Regions from separate parts of the Planococcus maritimus genome, predicted to be linked through region 2. Evidence: riboswitches for the same ligand, from Rfam matches in the RefSeq annotation. Region 2 holds a riboswitch; each other region holds the start of a gene.
The links. Region 2 has a riboswitch for thiamine pyrophosphate ahead of thiT (energy-coupled thiamine transporter ThiT). Riboswitches for the same ligand answer to the same signal wherever they lie in the genome.
Positions count from the first base shown of each region.

Region 1 (9,873 bases), 760 kb from region 2:
CATTTTTCGCCACCAACTATATTCGCTTTCTTGGTGGGCGCAATTCACTATTTACTTTACTCATGTTGATTTTGATCGGGTTGGTCGTGTTCATCTTCCGGGAAGTGTCTTTCATTTTCAATCCGCTTAATGTTTTCATGAAAACGGTCGTCTTGCCAGTCGTCCTGGCGCTTATTCTGTATTATCTCTTGCGTCCAGTGCTGCGCTTATTGGAGCGATTCAAAGTTCCGCATATCTGGGGCATATTGATTATCTTCCTCGGAGGAATCGGCCTTTTGACGTTGTTGAGCGTTCTGGTGTTTCCATTTTTAAGGGATCAGTTCCAGAACTTGCTTGAAGAGTTTCCAGACTATTTTATGCGTTTATTGAACAATATCGATCAGTTCTTGCGCAATTCCATTTTCGGCAATTATTACAGGGATTCAAGTTTCAATATCGAAGAGTTGATCGCTACTTTGCCAACAAGTATCGCTGATACACTTCAAGCTACCGTGACAGGCATCATTACGCGCGTCACCAGCTGGATTTCGACCATTACAGGGGTCATCCTGTCGATTGTCATCGTCCCGTTCATCCTGTTTTATCTCTTGAAGGACGGCGATAAGCTTCCGGATTATTTCCTGAAGCTATTGCCTCCGCGCTTCCGTGAAGACACGAAAGAAGTGCTTCATGAAGCGGATAAGCAATTGGGGGCTTATATTCAAGGCCAATTGATCGTCGCATTTTGCATCGGCGTGATGGTCTATATCGGCTTTTTGATCATCGGCATGGATTATGCGCTACTGCTTGGCGCGCTCGCGATGGTAACAAGTGTCGTGCCATACATTGGTCCAGCGATTGCCATTACGCCTGCTGCGATCATTGCGCTTGTGACGTCTCCATTCATGCTAGTGAAACTGGCAATCGTCTGGACTGTCGTGCAGCTGGTGGAAGGCAATTTGATTTCGCCGCAAGTGATGGGCAAGACGATGTATATCCATCCGGTCACCATCATTTTTGTGTTGCTGACTGCTGGATCGCTGTTTGGCATTGTCGGGGTCATTTTAGGAATCCCGATGTATGCTTTATTACGGGTTATTATCAGCCATTTGTACAAGCTGTTCAAAAGACGTTACAATCGCTATGAGACCAACTTGGACAAACAATACGACTATACTGAACTTTAAACTTTCTGTTTGCAGGAAGCGCAAAAGTGGTATGGAGAATTATCAAATTTTGGGGGTATAGATTTTTATGAAATTCAAAGACTTTTTATCTTCGATCGGCATCGGGTCGGTCAAAGTAGACACGGTAGTGGAGAGGCCGCATCTTGAAGAAGGCGAAACCTTGAACGGTACGGTCTATTTGGACGGCGGGAGCGGCGATCAGGAAATCGATTATATCGAATTGCAAGTGATTCGGTTGGTGGAAGATTACCGGGAGGACAGCGATTTCGATTTTTATGAAACGCCTGTCGCCAAGCAGAGCTTGGAATTTGCAGGTTCCGTCAAATCGAAAAACACCGTTATGCAGCAATTTGAGATTGTGCCAGATGAGCGTTGGGAGCTAGAGAATACCAATGCGAAATTGATTTTGCGTACTATTGTTCACGTGAAAAACGGCGTCAACGTACAGGACGAAGACGAAATCACTTATGGCAAAATCGATAGCTGAATTGTAAATATCAAAATTTAGATATAATTTTATTATGTAAACTAAAACCACATCCCCGCAATGATCGATCATTGCGGGGATGTGGTTTATTTACGTCCAAAATATCGCGCTGCAACTTATGGTTAGCACCAGTGAAAACAGGGCGAGCAGCACGAAATCCTTTGGAGCTAATGTGATTTCGCGGTAATGCGTTCTTGCTTCGCCGGTAAATGCTCGTGCCTCCATCGCAAAAGCTGCCCGCTCGGCTTTTCTGACAGCACCAGCAAGCAAAGGGATGAGTAAGCGGCGAGATTCAGTTAACCGTTTGAAGGTGGATGATCTAGAGCCTGTCCCTCGAATGCGGTGAGCCTGCTGCAGCTGCACGAATTCTCTTTGAAGCACCGGAAGAAATTGATAGCTGATCAGCACGCTGAAAGCGAGTTTTGGAGACAGTTTCCATTGCTGCATCAAACTTTGGATAAAATGGACCGGGTTGGTCGTGAAGGCAAACAACAAGGAGATGCTTGAAAATGCCAATACACGTAAAGACAAAGACCAAGCAAGTTCCCATTGTTGTGCGGTGATGTCGATCGTTCCGATGGTCCATAGAACGGGGCTGTCGCCGGGCTGTCCGAAAACCAAGGTCGTCCAGAAATAACCGAATGCACCAATCAAAAATGGCAGCATGGCAAGCGACCAGCGTTTCCAGTTGGTTTGGCTAAGCAGTAGCTGGAGCAAGACGACGCCCGCAAAAAACAATAGAGGAGTCCACGGGTTAAAGAAAAACGCCAGTGTCAATATGCAAGCTGTGACAGCCAAAAACTTCACGCTTGGATTCATTTCATGCAAAAGCCGGCGCATGATAGCCCCCCTTATTTGTGGCCTGCAGCCGGTATTCCGCCAACAGCGTCGAGTTTAAAAAAAGTTCCTCGGGCTGAAAAGGACCAGACAATCGGCCGTCTTTCATCAAGTGGACTTTGTCCGCAATGCCCGAGGCAAAATTCATATCGTGCGTCACTACGACCAAGGCACAGCCATCCTGCGCGCGGCTTTCGATTTGGCGGTAAAGCTCCGTCAATGCCTTTAGGTCTTGTCCAGCGGTCGGTTCATCCAGCAAGAGCACCTGACGCTCGTCAGCGAGCATCGCGCCGATGGCCACACGGCGCTTTTGGCCGTGGCTTACGGAAAATGGATGGGCGTGAGCGATTGACTCCAAATCCAGTGCAGTCATTAAATAACGCAGCTTTTCGGCAGAACAGTTTCCTGAATATGCTAATTCTCCCTCTACACTTTTCGACAAAAACAATTGCTCGGGCGACTGAGGCACAAATCCGGCACGCGTTCCAGTGATCGTTCCGGTATCAATTTTTAAGATGCCGCATAGCGCTTTCAGTAAGGTCGATTTGCCGCTTCCATTTGGCCCAGCAATGACTGTGATTTCACCAGAGCGTAGCTGGAGACCAATATTTCGAAGGATCGATTTCGAAGCATAGGAGACACAAACGTCCGATGCCTCGAACAATACTTCTTGGCGGATTGCTGATGTCCGTTCTGGCAATATCGGAGCGTCTCTTTCTGTGAACAGCTGGTCTTTTCGGATGGCGCCATTTTCCGATATGGCAATTTCCCGGTCAAAAAATGAACCCCATAATTCCAGTTTGTGTTCGACAGCGACGACCGCAATGCCACTTTTTTGCTGGAGATGATCCAACCAAGAGACAAATTCTTTAGCCGTCAACGGATCAAGGTGGGCAAGCGGTTCGTCGAGCAATAGACATTCAGGCTCCATGATCAGTGCACAGGCCGTGGCAATACGCTGTTTCATTCCGCCCGAGAAGCTTTGAATGACCCCGTGACGCAAATCCTCGAGGCCCGTCAAATGCAAGATTCGGTCGATGCGTTGTGGCATTTCTTGCCGGGGCACTTGAAGATTCTCCAAGGTAAATGCCAGTTCTTCTTCAACCGTCGGCATGCAAAATTGGCTATCAGGATCTTGAAACACCGTCGCTATTTTCCGGTTGACTTCACCAGGGGCATAGTCCTGTGCCAAACGCCCGAAGATCCGGACAGATCCCGACACCTCGCCATCGCAATTATGCGGGTATAGCCGGTTCAGTACATAAAGAAGTGTAGACTTGCCGCAACCGCTGGGCCCTGTAATAACCAGTCGCTCTGTTGGATGGATTGCGAGCGTGATATGGCGCAAGGTCGGCTCCGCCAAGTCCGGAAAGCGAAGGCTGAAACCGTCGATTTGAAAAATTGGCTCAAGCACGGGCATCACTCTTTTCCGCTTTCGCGATGGCATAGCCTCGGAGTGAGCCAGTCGCAAGCAGTGAGTCGGCGATGTATTTGCCGCCAATGCCCGCGATAATCGCCCCGCTCAACACGCGCAACGTAAACATCAAAGCGACAAAAGAAGGGTCCAAGGCGGCATAACCCGATAGGAAATAGCCATAAACGAAACTAAAAACACCAGCGCCGGCTCCTGCAAGCATTAAAATGGCTAAATGAAAATGACGATAGCGAGTAAGCGCGAATGCCGCTTCTGCACCGAGCCCTTGAATAATGCCTGACAAAATGAGCCTTGGCCCGATGGCATTGCCGAGCATCACTTCAATGGCAGCCGCCAAGGTTTCAGGCAATAAAGCGGCGCCAGGTTTTCGAATGATGTACATTGAGATGATGGAGACAATGAACCAGATGCCAAACATCCACTCATAGGCGAGCGGCCCGATAATGCCTGCCCATAAATTGCCGATATGTAAAAACAGCAAGTATACAATGCCGAAGACGACGCCAAACAAGGACATCAAGACAATTTCTTTTAGTTTCCAGCCTTTAAGCATGTGGATCACCTGTGGTGTGGGAAGGACTGTTAATGCTCATGGAGACGGTCATCACGAGGTGCGGGTATTGATCAGAACGTGCTTCTGAAAAACTCGCTTCGTAAAAAGAAAAGACCTCATGAATGTCCCCGTGGATGCCGCTCGCGTAATGCATGGAATCGTTCCAGACGCCAAATTCTTTGGCACGTTCTACTTCGCGGTAAATGACTGCCATATAGTCGGGATTGTTCATCGGATATAGAGCAAATTGAGACGACACGTATTGCTCGGTGCTGTCTTGGTTCACGGGTTCATCTGGTGCTTCTAAATACACATCACCTGCCGTATCACCTGGACATCCGGCTGAAAAAGTGCCGGACAAGGCAATGTGTTCGCCTGTCTTCGCGGCGTGGAGCGCCAATGTCTTTGCAACATTGAACACGTGCTGTTGTTTGCCGCGGATGACCGTCGAGACATCATCGGTCTGCATCCAAACGTGGGACGTGTCGGTTTCTTTTAACGCCCCTTTAATAATGCTGATAAAATGGCCGCTCATCGGATGCAAGGAAAAGCGAAATCCGACGATTGGGCTGGTGCCGCATGAATATGGTTCCATATGGAATCCCTCCTAAAAATATGCACAAAAAAGCCGCATCCGTGAAGATGCAGCCACTATTCCATATTTCAAAGTCATGTCGGAAAGTCACCGCACTTCCTCACGCAGGTCTTAACCTGATCGAGTCATAAGGGATCGGAGCAATAGCTCTCATCTCAGCAAAATATGCACCCCCAGTGCAGAAAAACGGTATGCGGTTTTTGGTGTCGGGTTTTCCCGATGGCTAAAGTGTAAGGCAAACCTTTCACCAAGTAAAGCGATTCTGAAAAATTCATCACAAACAAGAAAATCGCCATGGATGTGAATACGTGCTAAAAAATCGGGTAAACCTATAACAGATAAGCATTTGAGGAGGAATCCAATAACTATGGAATCAACAAAAAAATTTCGTGTCGTCTATCATTTCGGTGCAGGCGTCGAAGCAGTCAGCACAGTCGAAGCCGATACCCCGAAACAAGCAGTGAGCGGATTGGATGCGGACGATTTCCGTGAATTCATCGGCGACCATAACACGTATTACCAATTCAAAATGAGCGAAGTCAAAATGGTCAGCGTCACTGAAGTAACAGAAGACCAGTAAGCGAACCGAGAAAATCCCCTGCCTATTCGGCAGGGGATTTTTCCATTTCTATTCTATGTGCCGCAATAGGTTTGGTATGGCGGCGTTGAAGGGGGCGGCGGGGAAGCAAAGGACTGTTGCTCGTCTGAATGACCATAGGGATCCCGTAGAATGTCCAATAACTTCTCCATCACTTTGTAATCGCCTTGCGCCGCGGCTTCAAGAGCAGCTTCAACGCGGTGATTGCGCGGGATGACAGCTGGGTTTTTGCTCTTCATGAGTTCGAGAATTTCTTGTTTTGAACGCCCCTCTAGCTGTTGGCGGGCTGTCCAGCGATTGTGCCATTCTTTAAAAGCCGGGTCGTTTGCCAATGCTGGCTCTTCGACGGCTTCGAAGGTCAAGGCTCGGAAAGTATTGGTAAAGTCTGCTTGCTTGTGCTGCATCAATTCGAGCAAGGTGTCGATCAACTGTTCATCTTCTGGCGTTTCCGTAAACAAGCCGAGTTTTTCACGCATGCCCGTTAGGTACCATTGCTTTTGCAAGCTTACGTATTCCTCGAGCGCATCTTGCATGGAAGACAAAGCTTGTTGTTGTGGAATGTCATCCAAGAGCGGGAACAAGGATTCTGCAAAACGCGCCAAATTCCATCCTCCGATAAGCGGTTGGTTGCGGTAGCTATAGCGTCCGCCGGCATCAATCGAGCTGAACACCGCCGATTCATCATAATGGTCGAGAAAAGCGCACGGTCCGTAGTCGATCGTCTCTCCGCTGATTGCCATATTGTCTGTATTCATGACGCCGTGGACAAAACCGGCAAGCTGCCATTTCGTGATAAGAGAAGCTTGTCGCTGTGCTGTCTGGCGGAATAATTCGATATAGCGGTTTGGCCCCGTAATATCTGGGAAATGGCGTTCAATCGTGTAATCCGCTAACGCCTTCAAGTCTTCCGTCGAGCGATATTTTGCAGCAAATTGAAAAGTGCCGACACGGATATGGCTCGAGGCCACTCGTGTCAGGATGGCACCAGGTTCTGCAGAATAGCGCTGGATTTTCTCGCCTGTAGTGGCTACGGCAAGACTGCGGCTCGATGGGATGCCGAGTGCATGCATGCTTTCGCTGATAAGGTATTCTCTCAACATAGGACCGAGTGCTGCCCGGCCATCCCCGCTCCTGGAAAAAGGGGTCTTGCCGGAACCTTTTAATTGAATATCGAACAGTTCGCCAGTTGGCGTTATTTGTTCGCCTATCAACATCGCGCGGCCGTCACCAAGCATTGTGAATTGGCCGAATTGATGGCCGGCATATGCCTGGGCGAGCGGCAAGCAGCCTTCAGGAAATCGATTGCCGGCAAAAACATCAAGAGCAGAGGGGCTGTCTAGCTGCTCAGGATCTAGGCCGAGAGCTGCGGCTAAGGTTTTGTTGACAAAGATTAACTTGGGGGATGTGACTGTATTGGCTTGCATCGGGGCATATAAAGTTTTCGGCAGGCTTGCATAGCTGTTCTGCAAGTTCCACCCGATCATTGTGTCGTTCATGAAAGCGCCTCCTACTATCAATTTTTGTGCCTATTGTTTCTGTTATTATAGCCACAATAAAAACCGTGAAACAACCATAGCGGGTTGTCGAGGATAAATGGAATAGTTCTCATCTTTTTATTGCAAAAGCGGAAATTTTAATTAAAGTATTTGTCTTAATACAGACTGTCTTGGTTTAAATAGGAGAAAATCAACTGAAAAACAGAAATAATGTGTCAAAGCAGTGAAATAGGGTGCTGAAAGACTATAAAACTTCATTCTATGCACATCAAATGGTACAGTTAACTATAACGAAAACATGAGGAAGCCATGTCCGGTTTTTCAGGCTGGTATAAGGAAAGGCTCGTGCTGGATAAAAAAAGGCGGCAAAACCTGGCTTGTGTTTTTGAGAAGATTTTTTCTCGTAATAAAGTGGACTATAGGCAAATGGAGAAATTTGAAAACAAGCGAATACCGGACATGAAGAGAAGGAGTCAAACCATTGAAAACTACGGAGCAAGGAATCCGCTATATTGAATTGACTGAAGGAGAGCCGGCAATGGATATTCCGGCAATGGTGAAAAAAGCGAAAACAGCGTATAAGCCGTTCAATTTTAAAGACAAAATTGAACTACTCGTCTTTTACAATGAACGTAAAGATTTTAGCCATACGATTTTTACCGAATACGGCATCATGGACGATGAGTTTGATGGAAAGAAAGCGGTCCATCATCCGTTCGGCGTCAAAAGCATTATCGGTATTGAACTTTCCGGAGATGAAACCATCCAGTTGATTGCCTTTGTCATTGGCCGAACGATCGAACATTTTAAGCAAAACATGGACATAAGACGCCACGAAGAGTGGAGAGATTTGGATAAAAGCGATAGTTACCGGTGCTGGCAAACGTATTTCTGCCAGGTCCACAGTTCGGTCATTCGCTATAGGCTGGAAGGTTCGGCGGAATTGTTTTTGAAGAGCTTGCCTTTCGTGCTGGCGAAAAAGGAAGAAAGTTTCTCCCCCTCGCATATTACAGCGACCTTCCGCCATATAATCCATACCTTAAGCGAATTGTATGCCCTGCGGCAAGCGGGCGAAACGGAACAGGCCAATGACCATATGAAAACGATCAGCGAACTCACCGATCCGTCATTTATCGAAATTTATGACAAACTCTATACTGAACTGGCAGAATATCTGGAAACGCTTGGCGTCAAATACAATGAGGTGCACGATTTTTCGATTTTCTCTTCTATCGAACAGCACAAAAATCAGTTGGCGGCACTATACGGAACATCCGCACAACAACCATAAAATGGCATCAAAAGAAGCCTCCGCAACAGCGGGAGCTTCTTTTTTATTGTATGGATATTCAGAAAAATCAAAAAGGGGCTAGTATTTTAAAGGCAATATACGGTACACTTTCTATTAACGGAATGATTAAGGTTTATTTCCTTAAATACAAAAAGCAGGTGACGGTTATGAAACAACAAGCACAACAATTATTTGAAGACATTCGCGCCATTCGTCGAGATCTACACGAACATCCCGAATTGAGCGGCGAAGAAACGGAAACCTCGAAAAAAATACAAGCTAAACTCGACGAATACGGCATCCGCTATTTCACTGGATATGCAAAGACGGGCATCTTGGCTGTCATTGAAGGGGCGAGGCCTGGGAAAACAGTCGGCTTGCGCGCCGATATCGACGCTTTGCCAATTACGGAAAAGGCGGATGTTCCGTTCAAGTCCAAAGTTGATGGGAAAATGCATGCCTGCGGACATGATGCACATACCGCCATGTTGCTGGGGGTTGGAAAATTACTGCAAGAGCAAAAAGACGATATAGCCGGCACGGTACTGCTTATCTTTCAACCGGCAGAAGAAAATGCGCCGACTGGCGGGGCCGAGCAGATGATGGCAGACGGTATTTTTGATCGTTACAAACCGGATGTTTTGCTTGCGCAACATGTGTGGCCAGGGCTTCCTGCTGGGCAAGTCGGCGTTATTAACGGGCCAATCATGGGGAACTCGGACCGTTTTCAAGTGACAATCCACGGTGCCGGTGGCCATGCCTCGATGCCGCATCAAACAGTAGACGCTATCGTGATCGCCAATCAAGTGATCTCAGCGATTCAGACCATTGTCAGCCGAAACGCCAACCCGATGGATTCTGGCGTCATTACGATTGGCAAGATCTCCGGTGGCTACCGCTACAATGTGGTGGCAGATAGTGTTGTCCTCGAAGGCACAATTCGTTCACTGTCTGATGACACGAAGAAATTATTAAAAAAACGTTTCCACGAAATTGTTAAAGGCTCAACTGAAATGATGGGCGGCACGTGTGAAATCGACTATTCGGACGGTTATCCGGCGACCGTTAATACGCAACGCTGGGCTGAAGTAGTCCGTGCCTCCGCAAAGAAACAATTGGGTGAAGCTGCTGTGCCGGAAGTGATCGGCAGTATGGCAGGCGAAGATTTCGGGCGCTTCCTGAAAAAATACGAGGGCGTCTATTACTGGCTTGGAACATCCGTTGGAGACAAGCAAAAACCACTCCATGACCCCGGCTTCATGATCGATGAACAGTCTTTATCGATCGGCACTGGCTTAATGGCTCAAGCAGCGCTTGATGTACTCGCGGAATTGAAGGAATAGGAGGAATCGACATGGCAGATGCTATTGACCGATTCATGGAAGAAATCGAACCATATCTCATCAGCCAAAGAC
Region 1 is NZ_CP016538.2:1,729,353-1,739,225, reverse strand. Features, by position in the region: gene BBI11_RS08740 (AI-2E family transporter) at 1-1,166, shown strand, start outside; gene BBI11_RS08735 (sporulation protein) at 1,234-1,653, shown strand; gene BBI11_RS08730 (energy-coupling factor transporter transmembrane component T family protein) at 1,744-2,493, opposite strand; gene BBI11_RS08725 (ABC transporter ATP-binding protein) at 2,474-3,910, opposite strand; gene BBI11_RS08720 (ECF transporter S component) at 3,897-4,478, opposite strand; gene BBI11_RS08715 (YkoF family thiamine/hydroxymethylpyrimidine-binding protein) at 4,471-5,073, opposite strand; TPP riboswitch at 5,154-5,258, opposite strand; gene BBI11_RS08710 (hypothetical protein) at 5,441-5,653, shown strand; gene BBI11_RS08705 (protein adenylyltransferase SelO) at 5,707-7,167, opposite strand; gene BBI11_RS08695 (hypothetical protein) at 7,649-8,458, shown strand; gene BBI11_RS08690 (M20 metallopeptidase family protein) at 8,626-9,801, shown strand; gene BBI11_RS08685 (amidohydrolase) at 9,813-9,873, shown strand, end outside.
Region 1: it holds a riboswitch for thiamine pyrophosphate, as region 2 does, so the genes downstream of both, BBI11_RS08715 (YkoF family thiamine/hydroxymethylpyrimidine-binding protein) here and thiT (energy-coupled thiamine transporter ThiT) in region 2, are expected to answer to the same signal.

Region 2 (9,873 bases):
CGACGCCAAAATCGCGACTTTGCATTCCGAAATGAAAAAAGAAGAACGCAAGAAAGCATTGGATGATTTCCGTAAAGGTGAAACAGCCGTCTTGATCGCGACCGAAGTGGCGGCACGGGGACTGGATATCGATCAGTTGACACATGTCATCCACGTCGATGCTCCGATGACTGTCGAGCAGTATTTGCACCGCTCGGGCAGAACCGGGCGCGCGGGAGCTGACGGGGAAGTGTTGACGCTTCTTGCCTATGCGGATGAAAAACATTATAAGAAATTGACGAAAGAGTTGCCGGGTAAACCAGTACAAAAAATCATGCACGGCGGCGAACTGATCGAAGGCAATAGCAAAACCATCTCAGCAAAGGGGAAGAAATAATGAGCTTCCAAGAAAAATTAGCGCAGTATGCTGAACTGACGGTCCGTGTTGGCGTCAACATCCAGCCGGGGCAGGAATTGCTGATTCAAACAACGACAGATACCGTAGAATTTACTCGTTTGGTAGTTGAAAAAGCTTATGAAGCCGGGGCAAAACAAGTCCATGTCGCTTTTTCAGATCCTTTTGTGATGCGCACGCATTACGAATTGGCGCCGGACGCTGCATTTCATGAGTTTCCTGATTGGACAGTCAAACAGCGCGATGCCATCATCGACCACAAAGGCGCATTCTTGTGGATTGATGCAGAGGATCCGGATTTATTTGCCGGCATTCCGGCAAAACGCCTGAGCGATGGGCAAAAATCTGCAGGAAAAGCATTAGAGCGCTACCGTCAGGCTGTTGGGTCCGACAAAATCGCCTGGTCGATCGTCGCCATCCCTTCTGAAAAATGGGCAGAAAAAGTGTTCCCGGACGAACAGGACCAAATGGAAACCCTCTGGCAAGCGATTTTCCAAACCGTGCGCATTGGAGATGGTGACGCGGTCGCCCTCTGGCAAGAGCATATCAAAAATTTGGAACAGCGGGCAGCTGCTTTGAATGAGCGACATTACCGGAAATTGCATTACCGTGCACCGGGAACCGATTTGACGATTGGCTTACCGGCGGGCCATATGTGGATGACCGGAGCTTCCCACACGCCAGACAATGTGCCATTTATCGCTAACATGCCGACAGAAGAAGTATATACCGTGCCGGCTAAACTGGAAGTCGAAGGCACTGTGCGCAACACAAAGCCACTTGTGTATCAAGGCAATATTATCGATGGCTTTACCTTGTATTTTGAGAAAGGTCGCATTGTTAAAGCCCATGCAGAAGTCGGACAGGAGCTGTTGGATGAACTGATTTCAGCCGATGAAGGGGCAGCGTACTTGGGAGAAGTGGCGCTAGTACCAGTGGAATCCCCGATTTCTAAGTCTGGCGTTTTGTTCTATAACACCTTATTCGATGAAAACGCATCGAATCATTTGGCCATTGGCGACTCCTATCCAACTTGTCTCGAAGGTGGAACAGATCTCGAGCGCGATCAATTGCAGGATTATGGATTGAATACATCGATTGTCCATGAAGATTTCATGATTGGTTCGAGCGAGATGGACATTGACGGGATTACAGAAGACGGCACAACCGAAGCCATTTTCCGACAAGGAAATTGGGCATTCTAACGAGGTGACTACATGAAAAAGACGATGAGTTCAGTGGCGGCGGGGCTGTTGCTAATAGCTATGGGCACCACCGTATCGGCAGAGCCGCAAATACCTGCTGCTTATGTGGCCATCGGCGATTCACTGGCGGCAGGCCAGACGCCGAACCGGGCAATTGACAGCGGTTATACAGACTTGATTGCACAGGAATTGACACGCAACCAGCCGCTTGCCTTCTATTCGAAAAGTTTAGCTTTTCCTGGCTTCACCACAAGTGACGTCCTAGAAAGCATTGAATCGGATGAGGCAAAAGAGCTGCTGGGTTCGGCAAATATCATCACGGTGTCTGCCGGGGCGAACGATTTGCTGCGACTTGTCCAAGCAACTCCAGCTGAAGGAGCTCTGAGCTTTGGCGAGATTCAGGCAGATTACGCATTGAATGGGGCCCGAGAAAACGTTGAAACCATTCTTTCCGAACTAGAAGAGCTTGCACCGTCAGCCGACATCTATGTAATGGGCTATTATTTCGCTTATCCACATGCCCGTGACAGCCAAAAGCAAGGGACGGCTAAGCAGTTGGAGCAGTTAAACGCAATCCTTCAACAACAAGCAGAACAGGCGGGCGCGACATTCGTCGATGTATCCGACCGTTTCGGCGAGGATGCGGTGGAACTCGTCCCGAATTCTGGAGACGTCCATCCGAATATGAATGGCTACCAGGAAATGGCGAACGCGTTTTTCGACCATTATGGGGAAGGGTTCCAAGTAGAAGATGCTGAACTTCCTGAACTAGCACCTGTGAGTTTCGAGGAAATTCAGCAAATGCAGGAAGAGGAAGCAGATGAAGGCGAGGGGACGCAACAACAACCCGCCTCAGAGGATGCTTCTAGCGACGACTCTGCTGCTAAGCCTTCCGAAAGCGAGGAGCTGGATTATCTAGCGATCCGTCAGGCATTGCCGCTCATTTAGCATGTAAGCAATAGAAAAAGGCCAGAGAAAATGATTCATTTTCTCTGGCCTTTTATCGTTCAGCGGCTTTTTCGCGAGTCGCTGCGAGTATCGTTTTCATTAGTTGTGTTGTTCTTTTTTCGGTTGTTTATTACTTTGCGGATGATCGGGTAAGCAATCGGCCCGTATTTAATCGCAGATCTGACAAGTCTTCCAATCGCCATATTTATCGCTCCATTCATCTATTCGTATTGAGGTTTAGTAGTGTTTTCCCGGGTCTTGTCTTAATTAAACATTCGCCGGGGCAAGGGCATGCGCTATCAAAATATCTTTAAAGGAATGGACACTAGAAATGGAGACGTATTCTGCGTTGCCATGCCAGTCATCTCCACTCGGCCCAAATTCGATTGCGCCTTGACCGCCGATTTTTTTGGCATAATGACGGGTGTCGGCAGCCCCGTGCTGGCCGAACAGCACCGGCTGTTCCGACAGCTTCGTTTCGACAGCTTTCTTCAAAGTTTGGATATACGGATGATCGCCTTTCGTCGTCAATGCAGGGGTAGAGCCGCCTGCTTGGAAATCCATCTCGACAGCTAGCGTTTCGGCAAGCTGTTCCATCTGACGAACAATCTCGTCTTTGTCCTGGCCTGGCATAAAGCGGATATCATAGGCCATCTTACACGTGTCCGGTACTACATTATAGCGATCACCTGCATCGATAATTGCTAAGTTAACAGAAGCTTGCTCATAATACTCCGTCGATTCTTTGCGGAATGGCAAATCTTTCATGCCAGCATGAAATTTCATCGCAGATTCAATAGCGTTGATGCCTTCCCATGGACGCGAGCCGTGTGCTGGTTTGCCTTTGAATGTCATATCCATTCTTAATATACCTTTTGATTGCAACCCGATCTTCAAATGGGTCGGCTCGCCGCAAATGACAAAATCACCATAATGGCCTTGATCGACAAGCCACTCTGAAGTGTAATGCCCACCGGTTTCTTCATCGGTGACGATATGTAGATGCACTTCACGTGGTAACGCGGCCGCATCAAGTTCAACGAATGCTTGCATCATTCCTGCGACACCTGCCTTCATATCAGCAGAGCCACGGCCATATAGTTTGTCGCCGTCTTCAATCGGGGAGAATTGCTCTTTACGCCCCGGCACGACGTCGACATGGCCGTTCCAAATGATCTTATCATCGCCTCGCCCTTTAGCGGCGGTCAGCATCAGGTAGCCATCGTTATCATGAACTTCGACATCTTCCCCGTGAGCCTTAAGCCATTCTGAACAGAACAACAAGGCTTCGTTTGCCCCTTCTTTTGTATCGCTTTCAATCTTGATCAAATCCTTTAATAAATCAATCATTGAACCGGCAGTTTTCAAGCTGCCTCCACCACCTTCCGCAAAGTTTGCTAATTCCTAACTACCCTAATCCGTTTAGCTGAAACAGCCTTGCAAGCCAAGCGGGCGTTGTGTACAATACACATAATAGCGGAATAATTGTATACACCACAAGGGGAGCTTTGGCTGAGAGTGAACGAGTAAGTTCTTACCCTTCGAACCTGTAAGGTAACACTTGCGCAGGGATGTGGATGGAAAACCGGCCCGAGCGGCGCCAGGATCTATCCTGGCGCCGTTTTTTTATGGTTTTGTAAAACGGCCCTTCTGGTGATGTGCAAATCCAAAAGGAGGCAGTTTGAATGAGAAATAAACGTGTATTGTTAATGGTCGAAATTGCAATTTTTGCAGCTCTCGGCTTTGTCTTGGATTTTGTGGCCTTTCGCATGCCGCAAGGGGATCGGTCAGCTTGGTCATGATTCCGATTGTGCTAATGGCATTCCGCAGAGGCGTCGCAGCAGGCGTCGTCACAGGCCTACTTGTCGGCTTATTGCAGATTGTGACGGGTTTTATCTCGGTAGCGCCGTTATCATTCGGCTTTGTGGTCATGCAAGTCATCTTGGATTATCTGCTGGCATATGGCGTCGTTGGCCTTGCCGGTTTGATGCGCGGCCGTTATTTAGAGGCGGTACGGGCGAAAAAGACTGGCAATGTCATCATCATGGTTGCACTTGGCGTCTTGATTGGTTCGTTTCTCCGTTATGCGATCCATGTTATTACGGGAATCCTGTTTTTCGGCATGTTTGCTGATGGCAATGTCTTTATCTACTCAGCGGCTTATAATGCTACTTACATGATACCGGTCGCAATCGTCGCGGCCATTGTCTGTTCGTTGCTATTCTTGACAGCGCCGCGTCTGACGCAGCCAGATTCTTGATCGAACCCGCCTAGCGATAGGCGGGTTTTTTTATGGATAACATGACAAATTCCCGTGTTTGGTTGAAGTTTTACGGTATTGCTTTTGGAAGGTGTGAGAAGCGAGAGCGGCTTATTCTATGTTATAATGCTCAAATAGAATAGTGTGAAAGAAGGGTATTTATGATAGCGACGAATGAAAAAGATATTGAAGGCTTGAAAAAAGCGGGACAGATGGTGGCAGAAATCCGAGAAACGATGAAAGCCGCCGTGAAGCCTGGCATTACGACAAAAGAACTCGATGAATTGGGCGGGCAGCTATTCAAGGAATGGGGCGGCGTCTCTGCTCCTAAATCGGAATACGACTTCCCTGGTTATACGTGTATCAGCGTCAACGAAGAAGTGGCGCATGGCATTCCAGGAAAGCGCGTCATTAATGACGGCGACATCGTAAATATCGATGTCTCCGGATCGTACGGTGAATATTTTGCCGATACGGGCATTTCCTTCGTGGTCGGCGAAGGGCATGAAGCGAAAGAAAAGCTTTGCCAAGCTGCAGAATCTGCCTTCGAGCGAGCTATGATGAAAGTAAAAGCCGGCGCTAAATTAAATCAGATCGGCAAAGCAGTGGAGCGCGAAGCGAAAGACCAAGGCTTGTTTGTCATTAAGAACCTGACTGGCCACGGCGTCGGAAAATCGCTTCATGAAGCGCCGCAATATATCCTTAATTATTACGATGCATGGGAAACAACGATTTTGAAAGAAGGCATGGTGCTGGCAGTCGAGCCGTTTATTTCCCAAAAGGCTGAGCATATTATCGAATCTGGCGACGGCTGGACCTTTATCACACCGGATCAATCGCTGGTTGCCCAGATTGAACATACTGTACTCGTCACTAAAGGCGAACCGATTTTGCTGACGAAACTGGAAAAATAAATCATCGAATACAAAAAAACAACCATCAGCCGATGGTTGTTTTTTTATGGCGTTATAACCGGTTTTGACGGTTTTTTCTTGATCAACAAAATGCCCGTTAGCAAAACGCCGCTCAGGAACAAAGCGGCCGTGCTGACTAGTAACTCATCCATGCCGTGGCGGACGGCAATTGCAACGAACGCCCAGATAAACACCAAAGTCAGCGGAATATCTGAATGGTGAAAGCGGATGTGAAGCGCAAGTGCAGTTGCGACAGTCAACATAATAACTGTCCATAATTGATCACTCAGCCCCCAGCCGCTCCAGCTATGGACAGTCAGCACGTAGCTGATATTGGCAATCGTCGCCACACTGATCCAGCCAAGATTGACGGAAATCGGCAAGCGTTCCATAAAGCCCCGTTGGTCGTTGCCATATTCCAAATACAAAGCGATCAGCGACACTAAATAGGCAATCATCGCAGCGATCGACCAAATAAAGAACTCATAATGCCAGCAAAGCAGCCAGGCAATATTGAAAACAGCGCTCAAGATGAAAAACAGTGAGACTTTTGCTTGTGGGTGCACGCCTTTTTTCAAGCGCAGCCAAAAGCCGATGATCCAAATAGCCAATAAGATGTAGATAATGGACCAGATGGAAAATGCATAACCGGCCGGCGTGAAGAGAACCGGCACACGGTCGGAGATTTCACCGGTAGTCTGACCGTTGATCGGCAGTATATTCGCCAAGGCATTCGTGGTGACGACAGCAATAAATGCCAGCGTCATCAGCAGTACGCGAATCATATGAAATCCCTCCTCAAATATCAGTATAAACTCGCCAGCCCACACCACCAACAAGAAAGTGCAGGAAGTTTTTGAAAAATGGCGATATCGTGAAAAGTACAGGGCAGTCGCCGTTCCCGTTCCACATAGGGAAATGTTATACTTATTCATGTATTTAGAAAATTCGTAAACGCAGGGGGAGAAAAATGACCAATACATATCCGGAAGTATGGGAACTTGATAATGTGTTTTCAGGTGGCAGTGATTCAGCTGAGTTGAAAACGCATCTCGAAACGACAGCGGAAAAATTAGTGGAATTCGAGCAGGCTTCGATACAATTCGCTGTGCCGAAACAAACAGACGACGCACAGCGGATCGCAGAATTCCTTGAGCAGACGAGTGATGTATCGGTAGATATCCGTCAAGCGGGCGCTTTTATCGGGTGCTTAATGGCGCAAAACACAGAAGATAAAAAAGCGTCTTTGCTGCAAAGCGAAGTCGGGCTCATGAGATCCCGCTTCCAAAGTGCATTTTTAAAATTTAAGCAGGCGCTTATGGAAACGGATCCAAACGTCTGGACCGAGCTGTTGAAGACGGAAAACTTGAAAGAATTCGCTTTTATTTTGGATGAATGGCGGCAAGAAGCGAAGCGTTTGCTGTCTGAACAAGAGGAAGGATTAATCACCTCGCTTGGCATAGACGGTTATCACGCGTGGAGCGAATTATACGATTTGTTGATTGCCGCCATCTCAGTACAAGTAAATTTAGATGGGCAAGAGAAGACCTTGTCGGTCGGACAAGCGAATAATTTAAGTGCTCACTCAAATGAGCAAGTGCGTAAAGAATCCTATGACAAGTTGGAAGCCGTGTGGCAAGAAAAAGAAGAGCTGTTCGCCAAAACCTTGAACTCACTTGCCGGCTTCCGCCTGCAGATGTATAAAAAGCGCGGAGTTGACAATGTGCTGGAAGAACCGCTTCAGATGAACCGCATGAAGCAGGAAACCTTGGACGTTATGTGGCAGGCAATCAGTGAACACAAACAGCCGTTTGCGGATTATCTGGCGCATAAGGCACAAATGCTCGGAAAAGACCAGTTGGCCTGGTACGATGTCGAGGCACCGGTTGTAGAAAACGCCCAGCAATTCGATTACGCGCAAGGTTCGGAATTCATCATCCGCCATTTCGGGAAATTCGGTCCGGAACTGCAAAATTTCGCCCGCCATGCGCTAGAAAATGGATGGGTGGAAGCGGAAGATCGTGCGCATAAAATGCCGGGCGGCTTTTGCACATCGCTTCCAAAAAGCGGCGAATCGCGCATCTTCATGACATACAGCGGATCGATGTCCAATGTTGCGACACTGGCCCATGAGTTGGGGCATGCTTTTCATACGCATGCGCTGAGACCGATGCATGATTTGAACCGCAGCTATGCCATGAATGTCGCTGAAACGGCGTCCACATTTGCGGAAATGATCGTAGCGGACGCAGCGGTCAAAAATGCATCCAATAAAGAAGAGAAAATTTCCTTGCTAGAAGACAAAATCCAACGCAGCGTGGCATTTTTCATGAACATCCATGCCCGCTTCCTATTTGAGACGAGATTTTACGAAGAACGCAAAAATGGTGTCGTTCCGACGAGCCGTTTAAACGAATTGATGGAGCAGGCGCAAGAAGAAGCCTTTGCTGGCAGTCTATCAGAAGGACATCCGCATTTCTGGGCATCGAAATTGCATTTCTATATTACCGATGTGCCGTTCTATAATTTTCCTTACACATTCGGCTATTTGTTCTCACTCAGCGTCTATGCTAAAGCGCTTGAGGAAGGACAAGGATTTGAAGAGCAATACATGGCTTTGCTGCGCGATACGGCGATCATGAGCACAGAAGAATTGGCGATGAAACATCTAGGGGAAGACATCACTGAAAAAGGATTCTGGGAAAAAGGCATTGCATTATGCACAAAAGATGTCGAAGAATTCATCAAATTGACTGCAGAAGAGGGATAAGATGAATCTGCTTTTTGAGGGGAAAACGTGTTATCTCCGGACATTGACCGTAGAAGACGCCGAAGATATGGTGAAGGTACTTGTCAAAAACCGCGACTATTGGGCGATTTATGAACCAAGACATCGTGATAGTTACTTCACGATCGCTGTACAGCGCGAGAAAATCCGCGAGTCGATTTATCAGGCGCGTGAAAATCGTGAGTACAGCTTTGGTATTTTCTCACACGACACCAATCAATTGATCGGCCATATTTCCATTTATAGCATCAAACGCTTGCCTTTTCTCAGTGCACTCGTCGGTTATTCGATGGATGAGGAATTCATCGGCCGCGGCATCGCTAGCGAGGCGGTTCGCTTGATCACGGCTTTTGGTTTTGAGCAATTGCGTCTTCACCGTGTAGAAGCCTACGTGGCGCCGGACAATATCGGTTCATTGCGTGTGCTCGAAAAGGCGGGATTTGAACAAGAAGGCTTGCTTAAGCAATTTTTGTTCATTAACGGACAGTGGAAAGACCATTATTACTACGCATTGCTCGAACAGGATTTTTGAAAGGGCAAGGCCGCCTATCTGCGTTGGTGGAAGGATATGCGGAGATGGTTTGAAAATTGAGGAAGGGAGGAACGCTTGTGGATTCCCAAAAAATGTTTGCCTACCATCAATGGGCGAGCCAAAAGGTTCTGGAATTGGTGCAAGACTGTGGCGAAGAATATTACACGAAAGAAGGATTGAATTCGTTTCCGTCCATCCGTGAAACGATTAAGCATGTGATCGGTGTCGAAAAATTATGGTTCCAGCGAATAAATGGCATTAAGAGTCCGGAGTTCGAACGGTTCGACGTCGAAACCGTGGAAAAGGCAAAAGAGGCCATTATGCTGCTTCACGCGGAGATGGAACTGTATTTTGCCACATTGTCAGAAAAAAGTTGGCAAGAAGAGCTGGATTACCGCAATATGAAAGGCCAGGAGTTTCGCCATAGCCGTGAGGAGATGCTGTTCACGCTAGTAAATCATGCGAGCTATCACCGAGGGCAAATCACTTCCTTGTTGCGCCAATTCGGCAAAGTCGGTGTCCCGCTCGATTATATTTATTATCAAAAACAAAACCGCTGAGAAATCTCAGCGGTTTTCGTTTGTATTGCCGTCAATGACGACATCTAATTTTCCAGTTTTTGGGTCTATGACAAGGCCGTGGACGGGAACGGTTTTATCCATCAAAGGATGATGGCGGACCATGTCGACGCTATGGCGTACGCTATCCGATACATTGTCGAAGCCTTTTAACCACTCGTCGAGGTTGACGCCAGAGAATTTCATTTGTTCAATCGTACTTTCTTCAATTCCGCGTTCGATCATCTTTTCGAGGATGCCTTCAGGTTTCACTT
Region 2 is NZ_CP016538.2:972,729-982,601, forward strand. Features, by position in the region: gene BBI11_RS04780 (DEAD/DEAH box helicase) at 1-376, shown strand, start outside; gene BBI11_RS04785 (aminopeptidase) at 376-1,599, shown strand; gene BBI11_RS04790 (SGNH/GDSL hydrolase family protein) at 1,612-2,547, shown strand; gene BBI11_RS04795 (M20 family metallopeptidase) at 2,815-3,897, opposite strand; TPP riboswitch at 4,037-4,136, shown strand; gene thiT (energy-coupled thiamine transporter ThiT) at 4,346-4,807, shown strand; gene map (type I methionyl aminopeptidase) at 4,969-5,721, shown strand; gene BBI11_RS04810 (tryptophan-rich sensory protein) at 5,766-6,506, opposite strand; gene BBI11_RS04815 (M3 family oligoendopeptidase) at 6,692-8,491, shown strand; gene BBI11_RS04820 (GNAT family N-acetyltransferase) at 8,493-9,041, shown strand; gene BBI11_RS04825 (DinB family protein) at 9,119-9,601, shown strand; gene BBI11_RS04830 (beta-class carbonic anhydrase) at 9,608-9,873, opposite strand, start outside.

Region 3 (9,873 bases), 1.5 Mb from region 2:
CGTTATCGGCTTCGCGTTTGACGGAAATGCGGAACTCATCAGGGCGAGATGCTTGGGACAGGCTATATTGGCGGTTAAACAGGAATTCTTCTCCGGGAATCGCCAGTCGAACTGTAATGTACTGGCCAGCATCATAACTAGGCACATTGTTTCCGTCTGCGGGTTTTAAATAGAAGGAAGTGATGTTGTCGCTTTCTTTCACTTTTCGTGCGATCGTGAAGTCTTTGAAGAAACTCCAGCCATTTTCTTGTGTTTCTGATTTTTCATACATGCCATTCTCGATGCTGATGAAGACATCGGCAATAACGCCGTATGCTTCTGCCCAGGCATTGATAATTTCATCCGTCGCCGCATCGCCAAGCACTTCTTCAATCGCCTTCAACAAGTATTCGCCAACAATTGGATAATGCTCAGCTTTAACGCCAAGACTAACGTGTTTGTTCGCAATCTGAACAACTGCTGGAAGAATGGCTTCGAGATTATCGATATGGACAGCGGCCGCATAAACAGTGTTGGCTAGCGCCGTTTGCTGGCGGCCTTGTTTTTGGTTGGCTTGGTTAAAAATATTTAAAAGTTCCGGATGCGCGTTGAACATATTATGGTAAAAAACAGTGGTAATGGTTTTTCCGTGTTCAGCTAATACAGGGGCAGTGGATTTGACGATGGTTCTTGTTTGTTCTGATAACATAGTCAATCTCTCCTTTTGTTTTCTATAACCACACTATAAACCGAAAAATTATTTAAAGATATATTTAAAATACATCTTTAAAATTTAGACACATTTCATTTCACAGAAAAGTCACACACGTAATAACAGTTAAAAAAGCTGGGATTCTGTGGGCGCGTTTTCTTTTCAGGAATTATAGCGGCGCGTATAATAGACAAACAGGGAAGGTGAGACCGATGAAATTAACGATGTATACGGATTATTCATTGCGTGTCCTCATTTATTTGGGAACAAAAGAAGAAAGCAAACTGACTACCATTCAGGAAATTTCGGATGCTTACCATATATCGAAAAATCATTTGATGAAAGTCACGTTTGAACTTGGCAAAGCGGGATTCATCGAAACGGTAAGAGGTAGAGGCGGGGGCATGCGTCTCGCAGATCTCCCCGAGAATATTAATGTCGGGGCGGTTGTCCGGCGGATGGAAGAGGATTTTCACTTGGTGGAATGCTTCAATCCTGAGACCAATACATGTCCAATCTCGCCAATCTGTGGGCTTCGTGGTGTTCTAGGCAAGGCATTGAATGCTTATTTAGCCGTATTGGATGAATACAGCCTGCAAGATTTGCTGTTCAATAAAGAAGGATTGCGCGACTTGCTGCGCACGTAAAAAAGCCTCCATGATTGGAGGCTTTTGTTTACAGTTCAATCGTTTGTGGATCTTTGCCTTTACGGTTCATCAAACGGACACGTGTTGGTGTAATTGCTAAGATAATTAAGTTCGGGTCTTCAGGACCGTCGAACCAACCGTTTAAATGTTCATTCCATACTTTATCAATCAATTCTTGGTCATCTCGCAACGACATCTGTCCCTCGATTTCAAGGAAGCTATCGCCGATGCCTTCACCTTCATAGCCAAGCAGGATATGGGCGTTCGGGTTTTGTTCCAGCTCATCCACTTTTTGTGTTTGCTTGCTAGTCGCGGTGTATAAAGTAAACTCATCGTTGAAGAAGGTCATGTAACGGGAATGCGGCTTATTTTCTTTGATGGTCGCCAAGGTCCCAATCATGCTGTCTTCCATGATTTTTAATGCTTGCTGTTTTAGTTCTTCTTGTGCCATTTCTATCTCTCCTTTAAGGTAAGTCTTTTAAAATACTGTCTTTAAAAGCCGTGAGGGTAGATCATTCTGGATGTTTTTCCTCGCTGGCTGAATCATCTTTAGTGTCGCGCGGATTTTTTTCGTTTTCCATATCCTGTTTCAAGTCTTCTAAAGGAATGGAGTCCACGTTCATTTCTTCTTCATGCATTTCGGTCATGGTTTCTTTGTCCGTCTTGATTTGCTCAGGATTATCCATTGGAGCCCCGTCGCTTGATTTGCGTTCCTTTTCGTTGAAACGTTTTTCTTCTGCCATCGTTAGCACCTCTCCTTTAGCGTTCTTCTCCTTCTATTCCTTAATCGGCATGCTTTAAAACATTAGAACTTGCTGGAGATCGTCGGCTGGCGTATGATAATTTAATAGTTCAAAATAAGGAGGCTGGCTATACAATGACGCAACAACCGAAGATAAATGTGGGCGGGCTGGATTTTGAATGGGACCTTTCGCGAGGGCGTTTTCTGTTTGAAGGACAGAATTCCGTGCTGTTTTGGACATCGACAGCAATGAAAATGTTTTTCGATTCTATCGAAGAAATTTCGGGTGAAGATGCGGCTGCTGTCGTTTTAGAGTCAACAGGATTTCGCCAAGGCCAAGTAGTGGGAGCCTATTTCCATAACATGGGTGGCATATCTGCAATGAAAGCATCTGAACTCATTACTAATACATATGCATCAGCTGGCTGGGGAGTAGCATCTATTCACAATTTGGATGAATCGGCAGGAACATTGGAAGTAATGTTGAAAGACAGCTGGGAATACCAAATTAATCTCGCACAAGGCAAAAAGACCGGTGGCAGTTTTTTGCCGGCTCATTATGCCGGCATCTTTAGCTCTCTTTTAGGGCGCAGTATATGGTACGATGTCGTCCATTCGCAAATCGAAGGGCACGACGAATGCTTAATTCGTTATTTTCCATCGGACGAAACGATTGAAAAGAATATTCATACGCTCGCACGCCGCAAGGAATCAGAAAAAATCCGTGAACTGGAGCAGCTCGTAGATGAAAAGACAGCAGATCTTCACGCCATGATCAGTGAAATTTCCTCGCCGCTCATCCCGGTACTAGAAGATATTGTCGTCGTCCCGCTTCTTGGCCGGTACGATGAAGCGCGTGCTGAGGAACTATTGGTCAAAACACTTGAGAACCTGCCGAAATACAAAGCCCATTATTTGCTGCTCGATTTGACGGGGCTGAATGAAAGCTTTAACCAACATACAGCGATGCTGATTGAAAAATTGGGCTCTGCGGCTTCTTTAATTGGTACAAAGACTATACTAGCAGGCATTTCGCCGCATACTAGCATGACGATTACAGAAGCAGGCGTAGACCTTTCAAGTTACGACTGCTTCCGCACGCTCCAGCACAGTATCCATTTTGCACTGGCGCAAAAGGGTAAAACCATTATCTAAAGCAACTCTCCCTTCTCCTGGATATCGGAAATGGGAGAGTTTCTTTTTGTATAAAAGCGAGTCCATAAAATCCTTAAATTGATAAAGAAAAAACTATTTTGTATATTGTGATTTTTTCGCGAGAATGGTAAACTCTAGGAGAACTATACATAGCTGACCACTGGGGGAGCCGGAACTGACTGGCTGAGACGAGCGAATGCTTGGACCCCTTGAACCTGATCTGGACCATGCCAGCGGAGGGAAGTGGTACGTATGCTTTCTTTTGCCTGCATACACCGCTTTCCCATGGGAAAGCGGTGTTTTTTTATGCACTCGGGAGTCATGCATAAGCTGAGAGGAGTTGAGATATTTTGGATGAAACATGGGGCTATATGGAGTCGGGAGTTTGCACGCCGGCCTACAATATGGCAATGGATGAAGCCTTGATGAATTGGCAGCGCAAGACTGGCATGAAACCAGTCCTTAGATTTTATGCTTGGGCGCCAGCCGGAATTTCAGTGGGATTCTTCCAGAAACTGAATGGCAGTATTGATCTTGAACGTGCTGCACAATTGGGAATTCCTTTGGTCAGGAGACAGACAGGCGGCAAAGCTGTACTTCACGACCAAGAACTCACCTATAGCGTGGTGATTCCAGAGCAGCATCCGTCCATGCCAAAATCAGTGAAAGAAGCGTATTTGGTCATTTCACGCGGATTGATTGAAGGCTATCGCAATTTGGGAATCGAGGCACAGCTTGCGGCAGAAACAAAGCGTTCGAAACAAGCGTCAGCAGTCTGTTTCGAAGAACCGTCTTGGCATGAATTGACGGTTGATGGGCGCAAAGCAGCCGGCAGCGCACAGACAAGAAAACAAGGCATCATTTTGCAGCACGGATCGATTCCACTCGAGCTGGATGAGAACCGTTTGTTTGAACTATTTGTCTATCCGAACGAAGCCGTGAAAGAAAAAGCGCGCCGAGCGTTCCGGTCACGCGCCGTTGCGATCAATGAGCTGATGGGGGAACCAATAAGTTTAGAAGTAGCCCAGAATGCTTTCAAGAGTGGGTTTGGAAAAGGACTTGGCATACGCTTGGAAAAATTCGAACCGCCTGCTGAATTGCTGGAAGAAGTACGCATGCTCGAAGCCAAATACGCAAGTGAACAATGGAACCACAGACGAGAAGAGAAAGGGGAACTTATGCGATGACAAAGACAAAGCAGCGTGAACGTAAACCCGAATGGCTAAAGGTAAAATTAAATACGAACGAAACGTATAACGATTTAAAGAAATTGATGCGCGAGAAAAACTTGAACACAGTGTGCGAGGAGGCGAAATGCCCGAATATCCATGAATGCTGGAGCGAACGCCGTACCGCGACGTTCATGATTTTGGGCGACACTTGTACACGTGCGTGCCGATTCTGCGCCGTGAAAACTGGGCTTCCGAATGAACTCGATTGGGGCGAGCCAGAGCGCGTCGCGGAATCGACGGAAATTATGAACTTGAAACATGTGGTGGTTACAGCAGTTGCCCGAGATGACTTGAAGGACGGAGGCGCAGCAGTTTTTGCAGAAACAGTGCGCGCGATCCACCGGAAAATGCCGGAAACCACAGTCGAGATTTTACCGTCCGATATGAAAGGCGATTACGAAAGCCTGCACATGCTCATGAGCAGCGAACCCGATATTTTTAACCACAACATCGAAACGGTGCGCCGCCTGACAAAACGTGTCCGTGCAAGAGCAACCTACGACCGTTCGCTGGAATTGTTATTGCGTGTCAAGGAAATCGCGCCGCATGTGCCGACCAAGTCGAGCATTATGGTGGGACTCGGGGAAACGAAAGAAGAGATCATCGAGGCGATGGATGACCTGTTGGCGCACAAAGTCGACATCATGACGATTGGCCAGTATTTGCAGCCGACATTGAAGCATTTGGATGTGGTCCGTTATTACCATCCGGACGAATTCCAGGAATTAAAAGAAATCGCACTCGCCAAAGGCTTTAAGCATTGCGAGGCCGGCCCGATGGTGCGTTCGTCTTACCATGCGGATGAGCAAGTGAACGAAACCGCTGTCCAGAAACGCATCAAATACATGAAAGGCGTCGAATCGACAGGCGCAAAAATCGATCGTATCGAGTTCTGAGAAGAGTGATGGCACTAGGCGAACAGAGAGATACATTCTGTACACACAAAAGCAGCGGCACAGGCCGCTGCTTTTTTATGGAGTCTTATTGAATATTTCCTGGGAAATGCTCAGGGGAAAGCCAATTATTTTGCAGTTTTTGCGACTTCCACAATGACTTGAGTGGCTTTTTCCATGTTCTCTGCAGAGATGAACTCGAATTTACCATGATAGTTTTCGCCGCCCGTAAAGATATTCGGCGTTGGCAAGCCCATATAAGATAGTTGGGACCCATCTGTGCCGCCTCGAATAGGCAGGATATCAGGTGAAATTGCCACTGTCTTCATCGCTTGTTCTGCCTGGTCGACGATTTCTATAACTGGCTCGATTTTCTCGCGCATATTATAGTATTGGTCTTCGAGCACGAGTTCGATTGCTTCTTTCCCGAACTCTTCTTGCAATTCAGCCGCTACTTGTTCCATATGGCGTTTTTTCGCTTCGAATTTGCCTTTATCGAAATCGCGCACAAGGTACTGGAGCACTGCTTGCTCGACAGAACCGTTGAAATTATTCAAATGGATAAAACCTTCATAGCCTTCTGTTTTCTCGGGTACTTCATCGGCAGGCATTTTCGCTTGGAAGCGGGTGGCCACCGTGATGGCATTGACCATTTTGTCTTTTGCCGAACCTGGATGGACGCTCGTTCCGTGGACGGTCAGTTTAGCGCTTGCGGCATTAAAGCTCTCGTATTGAAGTTCGCCAAGCGGACCGCCGTCCATCGTATATGCATAATCGGCACCGAAACGGGCAACATCAAATTTATGCGGGCCACGGCCGATTTCCTCATCCGGCGTGAAGCCGACGCGAATCCTACCGTGCTCGATTTCCGGATGTTCGATCAAGTATTCCATCGCTGTCATGATTTCAGCAATGCCTGCCTTGTTGTCGGCACCAAGTAAGGTCGTGCCATCTGTTGTGATTAAAGTATGGCCGATGTAATTTTGCAGAGCCGGGAAATCAGCCGTTTTCATCGTCACTTTGCCGTTTAATGGGATGTCTTTGCCGTCGTATTTTTCAATGCGCTGTGGATTGACGCCTTTGCCGGTAAAGTCGGTCGCGGTATCGACATGTGCCAAAAAACCAATGACCGGTCGCTGTTCAGTAGTAGTAGCCGGCAAGGTGCCGAATAAATAGCCGTGCTCATCGACTTCAACTTCTTTTAAGCCGACGCTTTTCATTTCTTTTTCCAGTTCAGCGAGGAGATCCCACTGGCCGGGTGTTGAGGGCGTTGCATCCTTTTCAAAATCGGATTGCGTGTCGATTTTGGCGTAGCGAATCAGACGTTCGATTAACTTTTCGATCATGGTAAAGCCTCCTATGTAGGTAATGTCTCCATTTTAGCACGAAACTCGAAATAAACAGAAAAACCAGCGCCGGGGCGCTGGTTTTTAAGCTTGTTGTTTGGCGGACAGTGAGCGGACATGGGCTTGTTTGACTTGAGCCAATAAAGCATGTTCCGTCAGCAAGCGGTACCCGGTTTGTGCCAATGCTTTTGCGCCTCTGATCAAAGCCTCATCGCCTGCTTTGGAGCGGGCGGCTTCCCGGAATTCCTCGGTATGGGCAATAAGGCTCTCAGGACCGATTTTGATATAACCATGGGCAGTCGGCACTTCATAGCTGATATTGCCGGCATCGGTCGACCCGAGCCCAGAAATGCGCGAGTCGGCTACGTTGTCGCCCAAAGTTTCAAGCTCCGCTTTAAGAATTTTATCGAGTTCAGGCGTCACGACAAGATCTTTCACTTCATTTTGGAAACGCTCGATTTCGACACGTGCCCCTGTCGCAAGGGCAGCACCTTCAGCGATGGCACGTATTTTTTTCGCCGTCTCAGCGGTTTTCTTCCAGGAGTCGCCGCGAATATAGAAACGGGCGGAGGCGTACTCCGGAATAATATTCGGTGCATCGCCTCCGTGCGTGATGATGCCATGAACCCGTGCATCATCTGGCAATTGCTGGCGAAGGGCGTTGATGCCATTAAACAGTTGAAGCACGGCATCGAGCGCATTAATGCCTTTTTCAGGAGAGCCTGCAGCATGGGCTGGCTTGCCGTAAAAATGAAAACTTAAGGGATCGACGGCAAGCGAAGGGCCGGTAACCGCCGAATTTCCTGATGGATGAAGCATCAATGCAGCATCGATTTTTTCAAGCAGGCCGTGTTTGACGAAGCTGCCTTTCGCGCTGCCGTGTGGTCCGCCTTCCTCAGCGGGTGTGCCAAGGACGACGACACGCCCACCGGTCAATTCCAAGGTTTTACTGAGCGCTATCGCGGCTGCGACACTGGTCGTGCCAATAATATTGTGTCCACATGCATGACCAATTCCAGGCAAGGCGTCGTACTCAGCTAGAAAAGCGATGGTCGGCCCTGGTTTTTGGCTGTCGCGGACTGCGTAAAAAGCCGTCTGATGGCCAGCGACACCATCTTCCACCTGAAATCCGGCTTCTTCGAGTAAACCGGTCAACAGCCCGCTCGCAAAGACTTCTTCATTGCCGATTTCTGGATTTTCATGGATGGCATGGCTGATGCGCAGGTAGTGGGCGCGATTCTTTTCAATCGATCCGGTAATGGTTTCACGTGCTTCGGTAATGGTTGTCATGTGAGGTCCCCCTTGGAATATCGTGTATGAACGATCTGCTGGGTCTGTTGTTTATTGATAATCGACTAATTCTTCAACTGAAACGAAAGTTGGGATTTGAGCGCCTTCTGTGTGCTCGATGACAAATTCAGCGGTATCTTCTTCTTGGTACAATTCAACGATGCGCTGATAGGCTTCGTTGTCCTCTTCGCCAGCTTGTGCGGCAATCAAGTTAATATATGGTTTTGCCGTATCACTTTCTCTCGCAATCGGATCTTCTGTCGGGTTCAATCCAGCGTCCACAGCAATGCCATTATTAACGATGGATGCTGCAACATCAGCCATCGCACGCGGTGTGTGTGCCGAAGTCATCGGGACGATTTCGATGTTTTTCGGGTTGTCGATGATGTCTTCTGCTGTGCCCGTCAATCCGGCATCGTCGGACAAGGTGATAAGCCCCGATTCATCGAGTAAGAGGAGTGCACGGCCCATATTGGTCGCTTCATTCGGCAAAGCGATTTGAGCGCCATCAGGAAGTTCTTCAATCGATTCGTATTTGTCCGAATACAAGCCCATCGGCGCGATAACAGTAGAGCCAATCGGCACGATGTCGACATTATGTTCTTCAACAAATTCATCGAAATAAGAAATCGTCTGGAATGCGTTTAAGTCGAGTTCGCCTTCAGCGAGTGCCAAGTTCGGGGCTACGTAATCCGAGAACGTGATGATGTCGAGCTCGATGCCTTCTTTGGCGGCTTTGTCCCCGACGTAATCCCAAATCGTCGTATCTGATCCACTGATGCCGAGTGTCACTTTCGTTGTTTCGTCAGCTGAACTGTCGTCTCCGCAAGCGGTAAGAAGTGTAGCTAATCCGGCTGTGGCTAAAAGTGCTGTTATTTTTTTCATAATGAAATCCTCCAATTGGTTTTATGATAGTTGATTTGATAGATGTAGAACTTGGTGAGAATAAAATTAACTACGTCGAACTCTGCGGGACATCAAGTTGCCGAGTGATTGGACGCCTTGGACTAAGACAACGAGAATGGCGACCGTCAACAGCATGACCACTGTGTCGAATCGCTGATAGCCGTAAGTGATGGCCAAGTCGCCAAGCCCGCCGCCACCAATGGCACCTGCCATGGCGGATGCGCCGATCAAGCCGACGATAGCGATCGTCAACGCCAAAACAAGTGAACTGAGCGCTTCCGGGATCAGGAATCGGAAAATGATTTGTCCGGGAGAAGCACCCATCGCCTGGGCGGCTTCGATGACGCCTTTATCGACTTCGAGCAAAGAGTTTTCGATGAGTCGGGCGATGTATGGCCCGGCGTAAAATACCAACGGGACGATGGCTGCCGCTGTACCGATTGATGTACCAACGATGATGCGTGTCAGCGGAATGATGGCAACCATCAAAATGATGAATGGCACTGAGCGGAAAATATTGATGACAATGTTCAATACGTTAAATACAGCTTCGTTTTCGAGTAGATGGCCCTTTCTTGTAACGACCAGCAAGATACCAAGCGGCAAGCCGATGACAAGGGAGAATACGAAGGATGCGCCGGTCATATAAAGCGTTTCCCATAAAGCTTCTAAAATTTGTGATTGATCAACCTGCATATTGTTGGACCTCCTCTACTTGAATCTTATCTTTACGAATCGAAGCGAGGGCGCGGTCGATCTCTGCAAGAGCGCCATCGAATTCAACGATCAAATTGCCGTATGGAATGCCCTGAAGTTCTGTAATATTGCCAAACAACACATTCAAATCAAGCTGAAACTCACGCGATACTCTTGACATGAACGGCTGGCCGACTGAATTTCCGGTAAACTGCACACGATAAATGGGCCGAGTGCCGTCGTTTTGGCGAATCTGTTCGAGCAACGAATCGGGC
Region 3 is NZ_CP016538.2:2,746,454-2,756,326, reverse strand. Features, by position in the region: gene hmpA (NO-inducible flavohemoprotein) at 1-688, opposite strand, end outside; gene BBI11_RS13640 (RrF2 family transcriptional regulator) at 904-1,338, shown strand; gene BBI11_RS13635 (pyridoxamine 5'-phosphate oxidase family protein) at 1,367-1,789, opposite strand; gene BBI11_RS13630 (hypothetical protein) at 1,851-2,081, opposite strand; gene BBI11_RS13625 (STAS domain-containing protein) at 2,216-3,235, shown strand; TPP riboswitch at 3,388-3,494, shown strand; gene BBI11_RS13620 (lipoate--protein ligase family protein) at 3,583-4,422, shown strand; gene lipA (lipoyl synthase) at 4,419-5,363, shown strand; gene pepT (peptidase T) at 5,489-6,706, opposite strand; gene BBI11_RS13605 (M20 family metallopeptidase) at 6,791-7,996, opposite strand; gene BBI11_RS13600 (MetQ/NlpA family ABC transporter substrate-binding protein) at 8,048-8,881, opposite strand; gene BBI11_RS13595 (methionine ABC transporter permease) at 8,948-9,598, opposite strand; gene BBI11_RS13590 (methionine ABC transporter ATP-binding protein) at 9,588-9,873, opposite strand, start outside.
Region 3: it holds a riboswitch for thiamine pyrophosphate, as region 2 does, so the genes downstream of both, BBI11_RS13620 (lipoate--protein ligase family protein) here and thiT (energy-coupled thiamine transporter ThiT) in region 2, are expected to answer to the same signal.